Regions from separate parts of the Clostridium sp. CM039 genome, predicted to be linked through region 3. Evidence: riboswitches for the same ligand, from Rfam matches in the RefSeq annotation. Region 3 holds a riboswitch; each other region holds the start of a gene.

Region 1 (4,294 bases), 840 kb from region 3:
TAGTAAACTTATAAACTCATTCTCTCTTGCATAAAAAGAAACATCCTTTATTATATTCATACTTCCAAAAGTTTTTTTAATATTTTCTACTCTTAATTTTTCATTACTAGTTCGGTAAGTACTCATTAGTAAATGCCTCACTCGCCTTCATATCTTTTCCTATAAGCTTTTTATCTAAAAGAAATTTGGTGTAATTATTCCAAACCGATTCTTTCATTACGCCCCATTTTTCATCTTCAGCTTTATATTGATCCTTTAAATATTTTTGACTTGCGACGGCAAGAGCTTCATCTGTCTCCGGTGCATTTTTCAGTAAAACCTTAGCACTTTCCTCAGGTTTCTCCATGCTGTATTCATATCCTTTTGTAACTGCTTTTAAAAATTTCTTTGCCATTTCAGGATCCGCTTTTAATTTGTTCTCATTGGCTATAATTACCGGAGTATAATAATCTAAATCTTTATTTAATTTTCCAATATCAATATAGTCAATAGGAATATTTTTAAGCTTCGCTTCTATTCCTGTCCATCCATAAAATACCCATTCAATATCAATATTTTTCTTAGTTACAGCAAAGAAATCCTCTGATCCTGCATCTACCATCTTTAGTTTTGAAAAATCCGCATTATCTTTTTCCATAACCGCCTTTAAAATTGCATTTTCAGAAGGCGACCCCCATCCGCCATAGGTTTTTCCTTCAAAATCCTTAGGAGATTTAATATTTTTTTCCTTAGGCGATGCAAACCCGGAAGTATTATGCTGAATAATAGTGGCTATAGCTTTTATTGGAAGTGGATCTTTAGCAGTTCTAGCATAAGTTACATCTTCTTGATAGCTTACGCCAAAATCTCCTTTGCCCGCTGCAATTAAACTTGCAGTACTTCCCTGCGCTGGTTGAATAATTTCCACGTCAAGTCCTTCTTCTTTAAAATATCCATTATCTTTCGCTACATATAATCCAGTATGATTAGTGTTTGGTATCCAATCTAAAATAACAGTAACCTTTTTTAAAGTTTCTTCCTTCTTTACATCTTCTTTTTTTGCAGCACAACCCACAAATAAAACCGTAGTCATTGAAACTGTTAATAATAATGAAATTACTTTCTTTAGCATGATTTTACCTCCAAATAAAATAATATGTCCTATTTAAATTTAGTCATTGTTATCTGCTTTATTTCTAGTCCAAGGAGTAAAAAAATATTGTAATAAATTCAAGAGTCCAAATAGTCCCATGCTTAATATTACAATAATTATAATCACTGCAAAAACTTTATCAAGTGCATATGAATTTTTAGCTCTAATCATATATACCCCAAGACCCTCATCTCCTCCAAGCCATTCTCCAATAACTGCCCCCATAATACTATAGGTTGCTGCTATTCTAAGGCCCGAAAAAAAATTTACAGTAGAGGATGGCAGCTTCACCATGGTGAAAATTTGAAACTTACTAGCTCCCATAGTCTTTAAAAGGTTTACCATATCCGCGTCTACTGATTCTAATCCATCAATCAAACTAACAACTATAGGGAAAAAGCACACTAACACTACTACAATAATCTTAGGCAATATTCCAAAACCAAACCATATTATGAAAAGTGGTGCTAGAGCAATAATTGGAACAGTTTGAGATACTACTAAAATTGGATATATGCATTTTTTAATGATTTTCACATTATCCATTAAGATGGCTAAAATTAACGCAATCAAAATTGATATTGCGAATCCAATCAAGGCTTCATATAAAGTCGCATAAATATGCTTAGTAATGCTTGGAACTATATTCACCAAGGTACTAATAATATCTTTTGGCGAAGGCAATATGTATTGCGGAACCCTCCATTTATCTACAGCTATCTGCCATATAAAAAGAATTATTAATTGAAAAACTATAGGAATAAGTTTATTTTCTATACTTATATGTTTTTTCATTCATAGTCACGCCTTCAGCTTTATAATCGATTTTCACTATAGAAACAACCCTACTTGCTCCATGAACTACACAAATTTCCTGGGCCTTTTTTACTATATCTAAAAGCTCATCCATTTCACCTTCCATAGTGGTTTCCATTGGTCCTACCTCATATTTCACTCCACTAGATTGAATATATTCTATAACCTTATCTACTACTGGGTAAATTTTTTCTTCCGCAACCACTGGTATAACTTGAAGACTCACATTTACAACTGACATTTCAATTCCCCCTTATAATATTGTTAAAGTAAAATAAACCCTTTGCTCATTTTTAAGCGAAGGGTTCTATAATCGAATAACTTTGCACCATTTATATATTCTTATTTTAACCTAAATGCAAATTATGTTTTCCCTCCGCTGGCATTATCCAATTCAGGTTATAAGGGTCGAAACTTAACTGTTTCCTCTCAGACAAAAATATTGACTCCCCTAGTTTTTAATATTAAATTACTTTACACGTATATACTACCTAAAAATTCTTATAATGTCAAACCATAAAAAACGCATCTTTTATTCAGTGCGTTTTTCTTAACAATCCATATTATCTTCAAACTTTTTAATATCTTCCTTTAGTTCATCTATTTGTTTTTGTAAATCCTTATTATCGCCCTTAGAATTACTGTTTCCATTATCTCCAGATTGATTGCCATCCTGCGATTCAAGATTTTGAGACTGAGCTGCAATTATCAAAATACTCTGCGCCAAACCCGTTAAAAAATTACCTATTACATTTTGTTGATCAACATTAAGTTTTCCAGCAATTATAATCCCTATTACTGTTGCTAATGTGGCTAATTGACAAGGCGTGAATTCTTCTAACTTTTTCATACATTGCCTCTTTTATAAAATGGTTGTAATATATTATATTCTTTTAACAAAAAAAAGTGTAACTAATATTATTTTTTAAATATATGACATGAAGATATTTTTATTCATATATTACTCATAAAGGGGTGATATATATGAATATATACAACAATAGAAGATTTGCAGATATTGTGTTTGAAGGTGGCGGAGTTAAGGGCATCGGTCTTGTAGGTGCCTTAAAAACATTTGAGGATAATGGATATCAATGGAAAAATATTTCAGGAAACTCTGCCGGATCTATTATAGCTGCACTAGTTGCGGTAGGCTACCCAGCTGACGAGATAAAAAAATTAATGCTAAATCTAGACTACACAAAATTTGCTGATAAAAGTCATTTTAATATGCCTATATTCTCTGATGCTTACAATCTACTTTTTAAAAAAGGCATTTATAAAGGTGACTATATAAAAAATTGGATTGACGAAGTTCTATCGCATAAACTTAAGCTTACAAATAGGAAAAAAATAACCTTTGGAGATTTGATTATTCCAGGAGAAAAGGGTATTCTTTTAAATAATAATAAGTATAAAAGAAAATACAAACTGCATATTATAGCAACTGATATTAGCTGTGGAAAGATGCTAATACTACCAGAGGATATTGCGGGATACGGGATAAATCCTGATGAACTTGAAGTAAGTTTGGCAATAAGAATGAGCATATCTATCCCCTATTTTTTCCACCCTGTAAACTTATATAATATAAAGACTAATAAAAAGTCTCTCATTGTTGATGGTGGTGTTTTAAGCAATTATCCAGTTTGGATTTTTGATGTGAATGGTGTTCCTCTCTGGCCAACCATCGGTTTTAAACTCGGAGGGAACAAAGAAATACGAGAACATAAAATCACAAATATCTTAAATTTTACTAGCTCAATTATTGAGACTATGTTAGAAGCACAAGATGATATTCATATAAGCGAAATGGATTTCTTGCGTACTGTAAAAATCGATACCCTTGATATTAAAACCACAGATTTTAATATTGGGAATAAAAAAATTATGGAGTTATATAATTCTGGTGAAGTTTGTGCAAAAGAATTTCTTAAAAATTGGGAAGATAATTATAAAAAGCATAGAATCTTTAGAAGTAATTCTTTTAAATAATAATCGTTGCTAAAAACACTAAATCTTTTTATTCATATATACACCATCTTGCATTTATTTATTGAACAATACTAAGAATCTAAAAGTGCACTAAGCTTAATAATTATTATTATTATTATTATTAAGCTTAGGTGTTTTTTTCTTAGTTCACAAATTTAGTCACAGTTCAAATAATGTGATATTATAATATTAAGAAAAAAAAATGAGGTGAGTTCAATGAAAAAAGTATTATTAACCGGCTCTAATGGTTTCTTAGCATCAAGATATTACACATATTATAAAGATAAATACGAAATAATCCCATTAGGACATGCAGAGTTAGATATAACAGACGTGAGTAAAGCCTTAGAA
Region 2 (4,294 bases), 360 kb from region 3:
AATTTTATAATACAATTTTATTGTTTATTAAAGTTAATCATGCTGCTTTCCTTATAGGAAAGCAGCTTTTTTTTATAAGATGCCTAATTACAAGGAGGATGCAAATGCCAATAAAAATACCTGACAATCTTCCAGCGTTTAAAACTTTAAATAAAGAGAACATTTTTACTATTACAGAAGACTGCGCATTTCACCAAGATATTCGGCCTTTAAAAATTGTGATTTTAAACCTTATGCCAACAAAAATCGATACTGAAACACAAATTTTAAGACTTCTTGGAAACTCTCCACTACAGATTGATATAGTTCTTCTTCACCCTGCAAGCCATGCATGTAAAAATATATCGCAGGAACATTTAATTAAATTTTATAACACTTTTGAAGAAATAAAGAACTCTAGATTTGATGGAATGATAATAACTGGCGCACCAATTGAAAGTATTCCCTTTGAAGAAGTGGATTACTGGGAGGAACTTAAAAAAATTATGGAATGGAGTATTCACAATGTATACTCTACCTTGCATATTTGTTGGGGTGCTCAAGCAGGGCTTCATTATCATTACGGAGTGCAAAAACATAAACTTGATAGTAAAGTATTTGGAGTGTTTAAACATAAAATAACAAAGCAAAACGTTAAACTTTTGAGTGGATTTGACGATGAATTTTATGTTCCACATTCAAGACATACTGAAATAAGAAAAGTTGATATTGATAAGATAGATGAGCTTGAAATTTTATCAGAATCTGAGGAATCAGGCATTTACATTGTATCAGCAAAAAAGGGAAGACAAATTTTTATAACCGGGCATTCAGAGTATGATCCATTAACATTAAAAAATGAATATGACAGGGATATAGCAAACGGCTTAAATATAAATGTCCCCAAAAATTATTATCCAAAAGACGATCCATTAAAAATACCTATCGTAAAATGGAGAGGTCACTCAAGTTTGCTTTTTTTAAACTGGTTAAATTATTATGTTTATCAGGAGACACCTTACAATTTGGTGTACCTAGAATAATACATATAAAAGTTGGGCCCCTAGTAACTTAGGGACCCAACTCTAAATATTGAACTTTATTAAAATTTAATCTGTATTAGAAATACGTTTCTTAAATTCTTCCATGTCATGGAATGAACTTATATATACCCTATGTAAGGAAAGTATACCATCCTCTTTGGAAGACCATCTGCCGTCAGTACTAAAAGCCATTGTATACCCTGCTTCTCGTACAGCCTCAATTGAAGTTTTGCTGTATCCACCATAAGGGTAGGAAAAGAATTTTATTTGTTTATTTAATATTTTTTCCAAATCTTTTTTAGATTTAACTAAAGTTTCTAGTTGCTTATCCTTAGGCATCTCTTTTAAATTTTCATGCTTTACGGTATGACTCCCTATTTCCACTCCATATTTTTCCATTTCCACAAGCTGTTTCGAAGTCATATAGTTAGGACTTTTATCAATACTACCAGTAATAACAAAAATTGTTGCTTTAAAATTATACTTTTTCAAAACAGGGAACATATCCGTATAATTATCTTCATAACCATCATCAAAAGTAAGAACTATGGATTTTTCAGGTATTGGTATATCCTTAATAAGATATTCATATAAATTTGTAAGTGTAATAGTATAATAACCATTATCTTTTAAATATTTTAGTTGCTCCTCAAATCTTTTAACAGGAAGACGAATAGGATTATCTTTTTCGTAGTCAATTGAATGGTACATTAAAACTGGAACACTCTTTCCTGAAGCCTTCATAACAGCAGTCTTGTCAAAAGCGGGTATCGAAGAGGTTTGAGCGGGTTCAGCCGGTTTAATGGGTTCAACTGCAGTTGCTGGTTTAACTGGGGCAGTTTTTTTTATTGTAGCAGTCTTCGATCTTGAACACCCCGAAAGAGACATTAAAATAACGAGTGTAAATATTAAAATTATTTTTTTTCTCATAATAACCTCCTTGTATGTATTTTTTCGGAAACACATATTATTTTTTAATCTTCATCATCTAATACAAAACCCCTTAATAATAAATTCCCTGAGTATTTTGTAACCCTAATGCTAAATTGATCACCTTACATTTATTAACTTTATACCATCCAGATTATAAAATCAATCTTTTCCGGTATTTTCTTTATTTTATTATTTTCTTTTAATTCATAAATATCTAAAACAGGTTGTAAAATATAATATACTTCTATATAATTAAATTATAATAATAATATATGTGCTAGGGGTGCCTAATGGCTGAGATATGAATATTTAATTCATTGACCCTTATACCTGATCTGGATAATACCAGCGGAGGAAAGCGGTTATGATGTATAAGTACATTAACTATATTCCTTTTTTGAATATAGTTTTTTTGTTTTTGCCATAATACTTCTGTAGCACAATACATGGAGGCTATAAAAATGACTTTTACCGAAAGAATCGCTGAAATTACAAAAACCCCCATTGCTCTTTTTGCACTATTAGGAGTTTTGTTATTAATCTATGCAGTTTTGAAAGTTAGGAAAATTAAATTTACTACGCAGATGATAACTTTAGTTGGTATATCTCTTGCATTATCTACTGTATTGCAGTTTATTACAATTATAAAATTACCACAAGGTGGTAGCATTACTGCTGGGAGCATGGTTCCAATCATACTTATATCCTTATTTTATGGTCCTGAAGTTGGGTTTTTAACAGGTTTTTTATTTGGAATTATTAATTTTTTAGTAGCACCCTTCGCACTCCATCCAGTGCAAGTACTATTTGATTATCCGCTTCCTTTTATGGCCATTGGAATAGTTGGTTACTTTAGATCACGTAATACTAAGGTCATACTTATTGGCGTAGTCGTAGCAATGCTAGCTAGATTTACATGCCATTTTATTTCTGGAGTAGTGTTCTTCGGAAGCTATGCTCCAAAAGGAACCTCTGTTTATTTATACTCCCTTTTATATAACGGTTCATACCTAAGTGTGGAAACCATTATTACCTGTGTAATTATTGGGCTTCTACCTTTAAAACGATTATCAAAGTTAGCTATAACCAAAGCTCTAAATTAACTCGAAATATATCTACTACCTACTTCACGTTTTTCTTCAACCAAAAGTTATACTAATACATTATTCTGTTCATCATGAAGTTTACTGTATTATATTTAATGCTACGTAATATTAATATTACGTAGCATTAAATATAATAACTTAGAAATTACTATCAATCATCTCTTAACTCTAGCCCACTAAAATGGGCAATTCTGTTAGATTACGTTTTAATCATTCTTTTAGATGAAAGAATACCCATAATACATAAACCAATTATAAAATAAAAAATATAATTATAATTCGCAAGGATATCCATTAGAAGTCCAGAAGCCAACACCCCGATAATGGCTCCTATACCATATGCCGTAAACACAACACCATAATTCTCACTATAATGTTTCGTTCCATACATATCAAGAGTTGAAGTAGGCGCTATAGCTAACCATCCTCCAAGATTAAACCAAAATATCGAAAACGCTATACTAAATAATACTAAACTGCCTTCATTTGCCACTAGCATTAATAATGCTGCGATAATAATTAGTGCGTAAGAAATTAGCATGGCGGTTTTAGACGAGTACTTATCCGTAATCAAGCCAAATATAGGTCTACCTATTCCATTAAAAACTGCAAATACGATCATTAATAAAGCTACTGTTTTTGGGGATAGCTTAATGAGTTCTACACCAACGTTACTTGTCATTCCAATTAACATTAGTCCAATCATTGATCCAATCATAAAATTTACATATAACCCTTTAAAGTTTTTTGATTTAATCATTTTAGCAGTATTCGTACCATTCATATGAATTTTTGTGCTTGCAGTTGTTTCAAGACTTTTACTTTCCACATCAGACGGATATCTAAATGGATACGAAAGCAAAGGTATTATTACCCCAAAAGATACACCTAATATTAGGAAAGCTTTTGTTATTCCATAACTTTCTATTAAATTTCTTGCAAGTGGAGCTGTTATAAGTGGTGACAACCCAAATCCTATTAATACAATGCCTACTACTAAGCCTTTTTTTTCTGGAAACCATTTTGCTACTACCGTCATCGGAGCTCCATATGCTATGCCTACGCCAGCGCCAATTATTACCCCATATGTTATAGTTAAAATATATATATTTGGTGCATATGCAGATAATATCCATCCTAATGCTACAAGAAGTGCACCCATAGAAACAACCATTCTTGGACTGTATTTCTCTAAATATTTTCCAGTTATAAACATAAAAAATGAATAAGCTG
Region 3 (4,294 bases):
ATTGTAGCAGCGACGATGTGATATTTAAAAAATAAATCTAAATAGTGAAGTTTATAAGTTATATTGCAATAAATATAATAATCAGTTATACTAAATATAATGATATTTTAACGTATTTTTTTATTTATTAATGTGTAAACGATTCAATAAGACTAATTTCAAAAAGGAGTTTTGCTAAAATGGCTAAATATATAATGGCACTTGATCAAGGTACAACCAGTTCAAGGTGTATTCTATTCAATGAAAGGGGACTTATTGTAACGTCCGCTCAAAAAGAATTTACTCAGATTTTCCCAAAAGGAGGGTGGGTAGAACATGACCCAATGGAGATATGGTCAAGTCAAATTAGCGTTGCAACAGAAGCGATGGCTGAAGTTAATGCTACGGCGTCTGATATAGCAGCAATAGGTATTACAAATCAAAGAGAAACTACTGTAGTTTGGGATAGACGAACGGGAGTTCCGGTATACAATGCAATTGTATGGCAATGTAGAAGAACTGCAGAGACTTGTGATGAATTAACACAAAAAGGATTTGATAAAATTGTTAGAGCTAAAACGGGATTGATTTTAGACGCTTATTTTTCTGGAACAAAAATAAAATGGATATTGGACAATGTAGAAGGCGCTAGAGCAGAAGCTGAAGCAGGAAATTTATTGTTTGGCAATATAGATACTTGGTTAATTTGGAATTTAACAAAAGGAAAAACATATGTAACAGACTATTCTAATGCTTCAAGAACAATGCTATTTAATATTCATGAACTTACATGGGATGACGAAATTTTAGAAACATTGAACATACCAAAATCAATGCTCCCAGAAGTAAAACCTTCAAGTTGTGTATATGGCAACACCGATATTTCATTGTTTGGAGGGGAAATTCCAATTGCTGGAGCGGCTGGAGACCAACAAGCGGCATTATTTGGACAAACTTGCTATTCACCAGGAACAGCTAAAAACACATATGGGACAGGCTGCTTCATGCTTATGAATACAGGAGACAAAGCAATTCAATCTAAACAGGGATTACTTACAACGATTGCTTGGGGAATAGATGGAAAAGTAGAGTATGCTCTTGAGGGTAGTGTATTTATAGCTGGAGCAGCTATACAATGGTTAAGAGATGAGCTACGCATGATTGACAATGCTGCTGATTGCGAAGAATATGCTAATGCGGTAGAAGATACAAATGGAGTATATGTAGTTCCGGCTTTTGTTGGACTTGGAGCACCATATTGGGATCCTTATGCAAGAGGAACAATTGTAGGTCTTACAAGAGGAGCAAAGAAAGAACATTTAATAAGAGCAACTCTCGAAGCGCTTGCTTACCAAACACATGATGTTTTAAAAGCAATGCAAGAAGATTCTGGAATTATACTTACAGAACTTAAAGTAGATGGAGGAGCTTGCAATAACAATTTCTTAATGCAGTTTCAATCTGATATTTTAAACGTTCAAGTAGACAGACCAGAGGTTACTGAAACTACAGCACTCGGTGCGGCTTATCTTGCAGGGCTAGCAGTAGGATATTGGAAGAGCAAAGATGAAGTAGCAAAGCATTGGGCAATATCAAGAAGTTTCAAACCTAGTATGACAGAAGAAAAAAGAAAAGAATTACTTCATGGATGGCATATAGCTGTTAAAAGATCAGGCATAAAACTTGAATAGTAGTAACGAAATATTAATTGTTAATAATAATTTGTTATGCTATTATTAACATATGAAATATAAAAGAATAACCTAACACAGGGGAGTTGGATAGGCCAACTGAGAGAAAGAACTTTAATTCTTTGACCCTATAACCTGATCTGGATAATGCCAGCGTAGGAAGTTGTTTATTGGTGTATTATATATGTATATATTTTTATATATCAAGATAATTTAAACACGAATCCTATGGGTTTGTGTTTTTTGTTTTATAAATAAAATGGATGAATAGTGCCGCAGGTGATGATTTAACATTTAAAAAATAATTATTTTAGGAGGGAATTGATATGAAAAAAGTTTTAACTATAGCAGGTTCTGACAGCTCAGGAGGAGCAGGTGTACAGGCAGATTTAAAAAGCTTAAGTGCGAGTGGCGTATACGGGATGAGTGTAATTACAGCGATAACAGCACAAAATACTATGGGGGTTTTTGCAGTGCAAGACTTGGGCGAAGAAATCATCAAGGCACAAATTGATGCTATTTTTACAGACATAGTTGTAGATGCGGTTAAAATTGGTATGGTTTCTGTGATCTCAACTATTGATGTGATAAGTGAGAAATTAAAACAATACAAGCCTAAAAACGTAGTACTCGATCCCGTAATGATCTCAAAAAGCGGTTATTCACTGTTAAAGCCAGAGTCAAAAACGGCTTTGGTTAAAAAATTAATTCCACTAGCGTCAATTATTACACCTAATGTCCCAGAGGCTGAAGAAATTTTAAAAGAAGTAAATTCAGATATTACGAGCATTGAAACAGTAGTAGATATGGAAAGTGCAGCAAAAGAAATGTACAAGCTAGGATGCAAAAATGTGCTTTTAAAGGGAGGACATATGCAGGGGGAAGCCGTAGATGTGTTTTATGATGGAAGTGAAATTACACATTTTACGTCTGAGAGAATAAATACAAAAAATACTCATGGAACTGGATGTACTTTGTCTTCAGCCATAGCTGCAAATTTGGCGCTTGGCTATAGCATGAAGGATTCAATAAAAAATTCAAAGCAGTATATAACAACTGCTATAAAGCATTCTTTAGATATTGGGCATGGGGTGGGACCTACAAATCATTTCTACGAATTATATAAAAAAGCAGGGATGGCAAATGATTAAGGATAGTGAAAAACTGGATTTTTAGCAGCGAGTTCTGTAAACTTAATAACACAAAATTTAAGGGGAGTAAATAATGTATTAGTATGTATCATATTTATAGCAGTAGATATTACTTTATAAAACGTTATTTATTACTTGGAGCTACAATGCCCGTTATGATTATTACAGGATTTATATAAACAATAATTTGGAGGATGATGTCAAAATGGAAATTAATAAGAAAATAATTAAATTACTAAACAATTTAAGAGAAAAAACCCCATTGGTGCACCAAATAACAAATTATGTTACCGTTAATGATTGTGCCAATATTACACTAGCAATAGGTGGGTCACCGGTTATGGCGGAGGATATTCATGAAGTTCGCGAGATGGTATCACTTGCATCTTCACTTGTTATAAATATAGGAACATTAAATAGTGTAATTATAGAGGCTATGATTGAGGCAGGAAAGATGGCAAATGAATTAAACATACCTGTTATCTTAGATCCTGTCGGAGTAGGTGCAACAACTTATAGAACAGAAACTTGCAAAAGAATTATAAATGAAGTGAAATTAGCAGTTATTAGAGGGAATTTATCTGAAATAAAAACAATTTATGGTATTAAAACTATAACAAGAGGTGTAGATGCTAGTGAGAGTTTTTCTGTAGATAGTAATGAATTTACAAGAGAGAAAGAAATGGCAAGGAATTTTGCTGTTAAATTTAATACGGTAGTAGTTATAACAGGTGCTGTAGACATTATATCAGATGGTAAGACTCTTTACACCGCATCTAACGGTCATAAAATAATGTCTAGGGTTACAGGTACAGGATGTATGTGTACTTCCGTTATTGGTTGTTATTTAGGCGCTGGAGATAATAATTTAATAGCAGCACTCGCAGGAATTGTTTCAATGGGTATTGCAGGAGAAACAGCTTATGAAAGCTTAGATAAAAATAGCGAAGGATCAGGAACATTTAAAGTGAAAATGCTAGATGCTATTTACAGTTTATCTGAAGCTCTAATAATGGAAAGGAGTAAAATAAATGAAGAATAATGTGAATTATAGCCTTTATCTCGTTACAGATAGAGATGTGTTAGTGGATTTAGATATATTTGCAGCGGTGGAGGAAGCAATAAAAGGCGGGGTTACATTAGTCCAGCTTAGAGAAAAGAGATTAAGTACTTTAGAGTTTTATAATATTGCAGTGAAAATAAAAATTATTACAGATAAATATAAGATTCCCCTAATAATAAACGATAGAATTGATATTGCACAGGCCATAGATGCAGCGGGGGTACACATAGGTCAAAGTGATATGCCAGCGACTATCGCGAGAAGTATAATAGGAGATAATAAGATACTAGGGGTTTCTACTGCAACACTTAAGGAAGCACAAAGGGCAGAAAAACAAGGAGCAGATTATGTGGGTGTTGGAGCGATGTTTCCTACAACTACTAAAGATGATGCAAGTGCAGTTTCTGTAT

The links. Region 3 has a riboswitch for thiamine pyrophosphate ahead of thiD (bifunctional hydroxymethylpyrimidine kinase/phosphomethylpyrimidine kinase). Riboswitches for the same ligand answer to the same signal wherever they lie in the genome.
Region 1: another riboswitch for thiamine pyrophosphate. It lies ahead of ACWJJ2_RS04645 (thiamine-binding protein); the one in region 3 lies ahead of thiD (bifunctional hydroxymethylpyrimidine kinase/phosphomethylpyrimidine kinase).
Region 2: another riboswitch for thiamine pyrophosphate. It lies ahead of thiT (energy-coupled thiamine transporter ThiT); the one in region 3 lies ahead of thiD (bifunctional hydroxymethylpyrimidine kinase/phosphomethylpyrimidine kinase).

The regions. Positions count from the first base shown of each region.
Region 1 covers NZ_CM143649.1:978,982-983,275, forward strand. Annotated here, with positions in the region: gene ACWJJ2_RS04630 (ABC transporter ATP-binding protein) at 1-126, opposite strand, end outside; gene ACWJJ2_RS04635 (ABC transporter substrate-binding protein) at 107-1,111, opposite strand; gene ACWJJ2_RS04640 (ABC transporter permease) at 1,151-1,927, opposite strand; gene ACWJJ2_RS04645 (thiamine-binding protein) at 1,899-2,189, opposite strand; TPP riboswitch at 2,302-2,411, opposite strand; gene ACWJJ2_RS04650 (hypothetical protein) at 2,499-2,798, opposite strand; gene ACWJJ2_RS04655 (patatin-like phospholipase family protein) at 2,933-3,943, shown strand; gene ACWJJ2_RS04660 (SDR family oxidoreductase) at 4,160-4,294, shown strand, end outside.
Region 2 covers NZ_CM143649.1:2,176,372-2,180,665, forward strand. Annotated here, with positions in the region: gene metA (homoserine O-acetyltransferase MetA) at 105-1,022, shown strand; gene ACWJJ2_RS10230 (polysaccharide deacetylase family protein) at 1,089-1,952, opposite strand; TPP riboswitch at 2,225-2,329, shown strand; gene thiT (energy-coupled thiamine transporter ThiT) at 2,417-3,058, shown strand; gene ACWJJ2_RS10240 (L-lactate MFS transporter) at 3,261-4,294, opposite strand, start outside.
Region 3 covers NZ_CM143649.1:1,817,498-1,821,791, reverse strand. Annotated here, with positions in the region: gene glpK (glycerol kinase GlpK) at 180-1,670, shown strand; TPP riboswitch at 1,740-1,850, shown strand; gene thiD (bifunctional hydroxymethylpyrimidine kinase/phosphomethylpyrimidine kinase) at 1,997-2,821, shown strand; gene thiM (hydroxyethylthiazole kinase) at 3,027-3,863, shown strand; gene thiE (thiamine phosphate synthase) at 3,853-4,294, shown strand, end outside.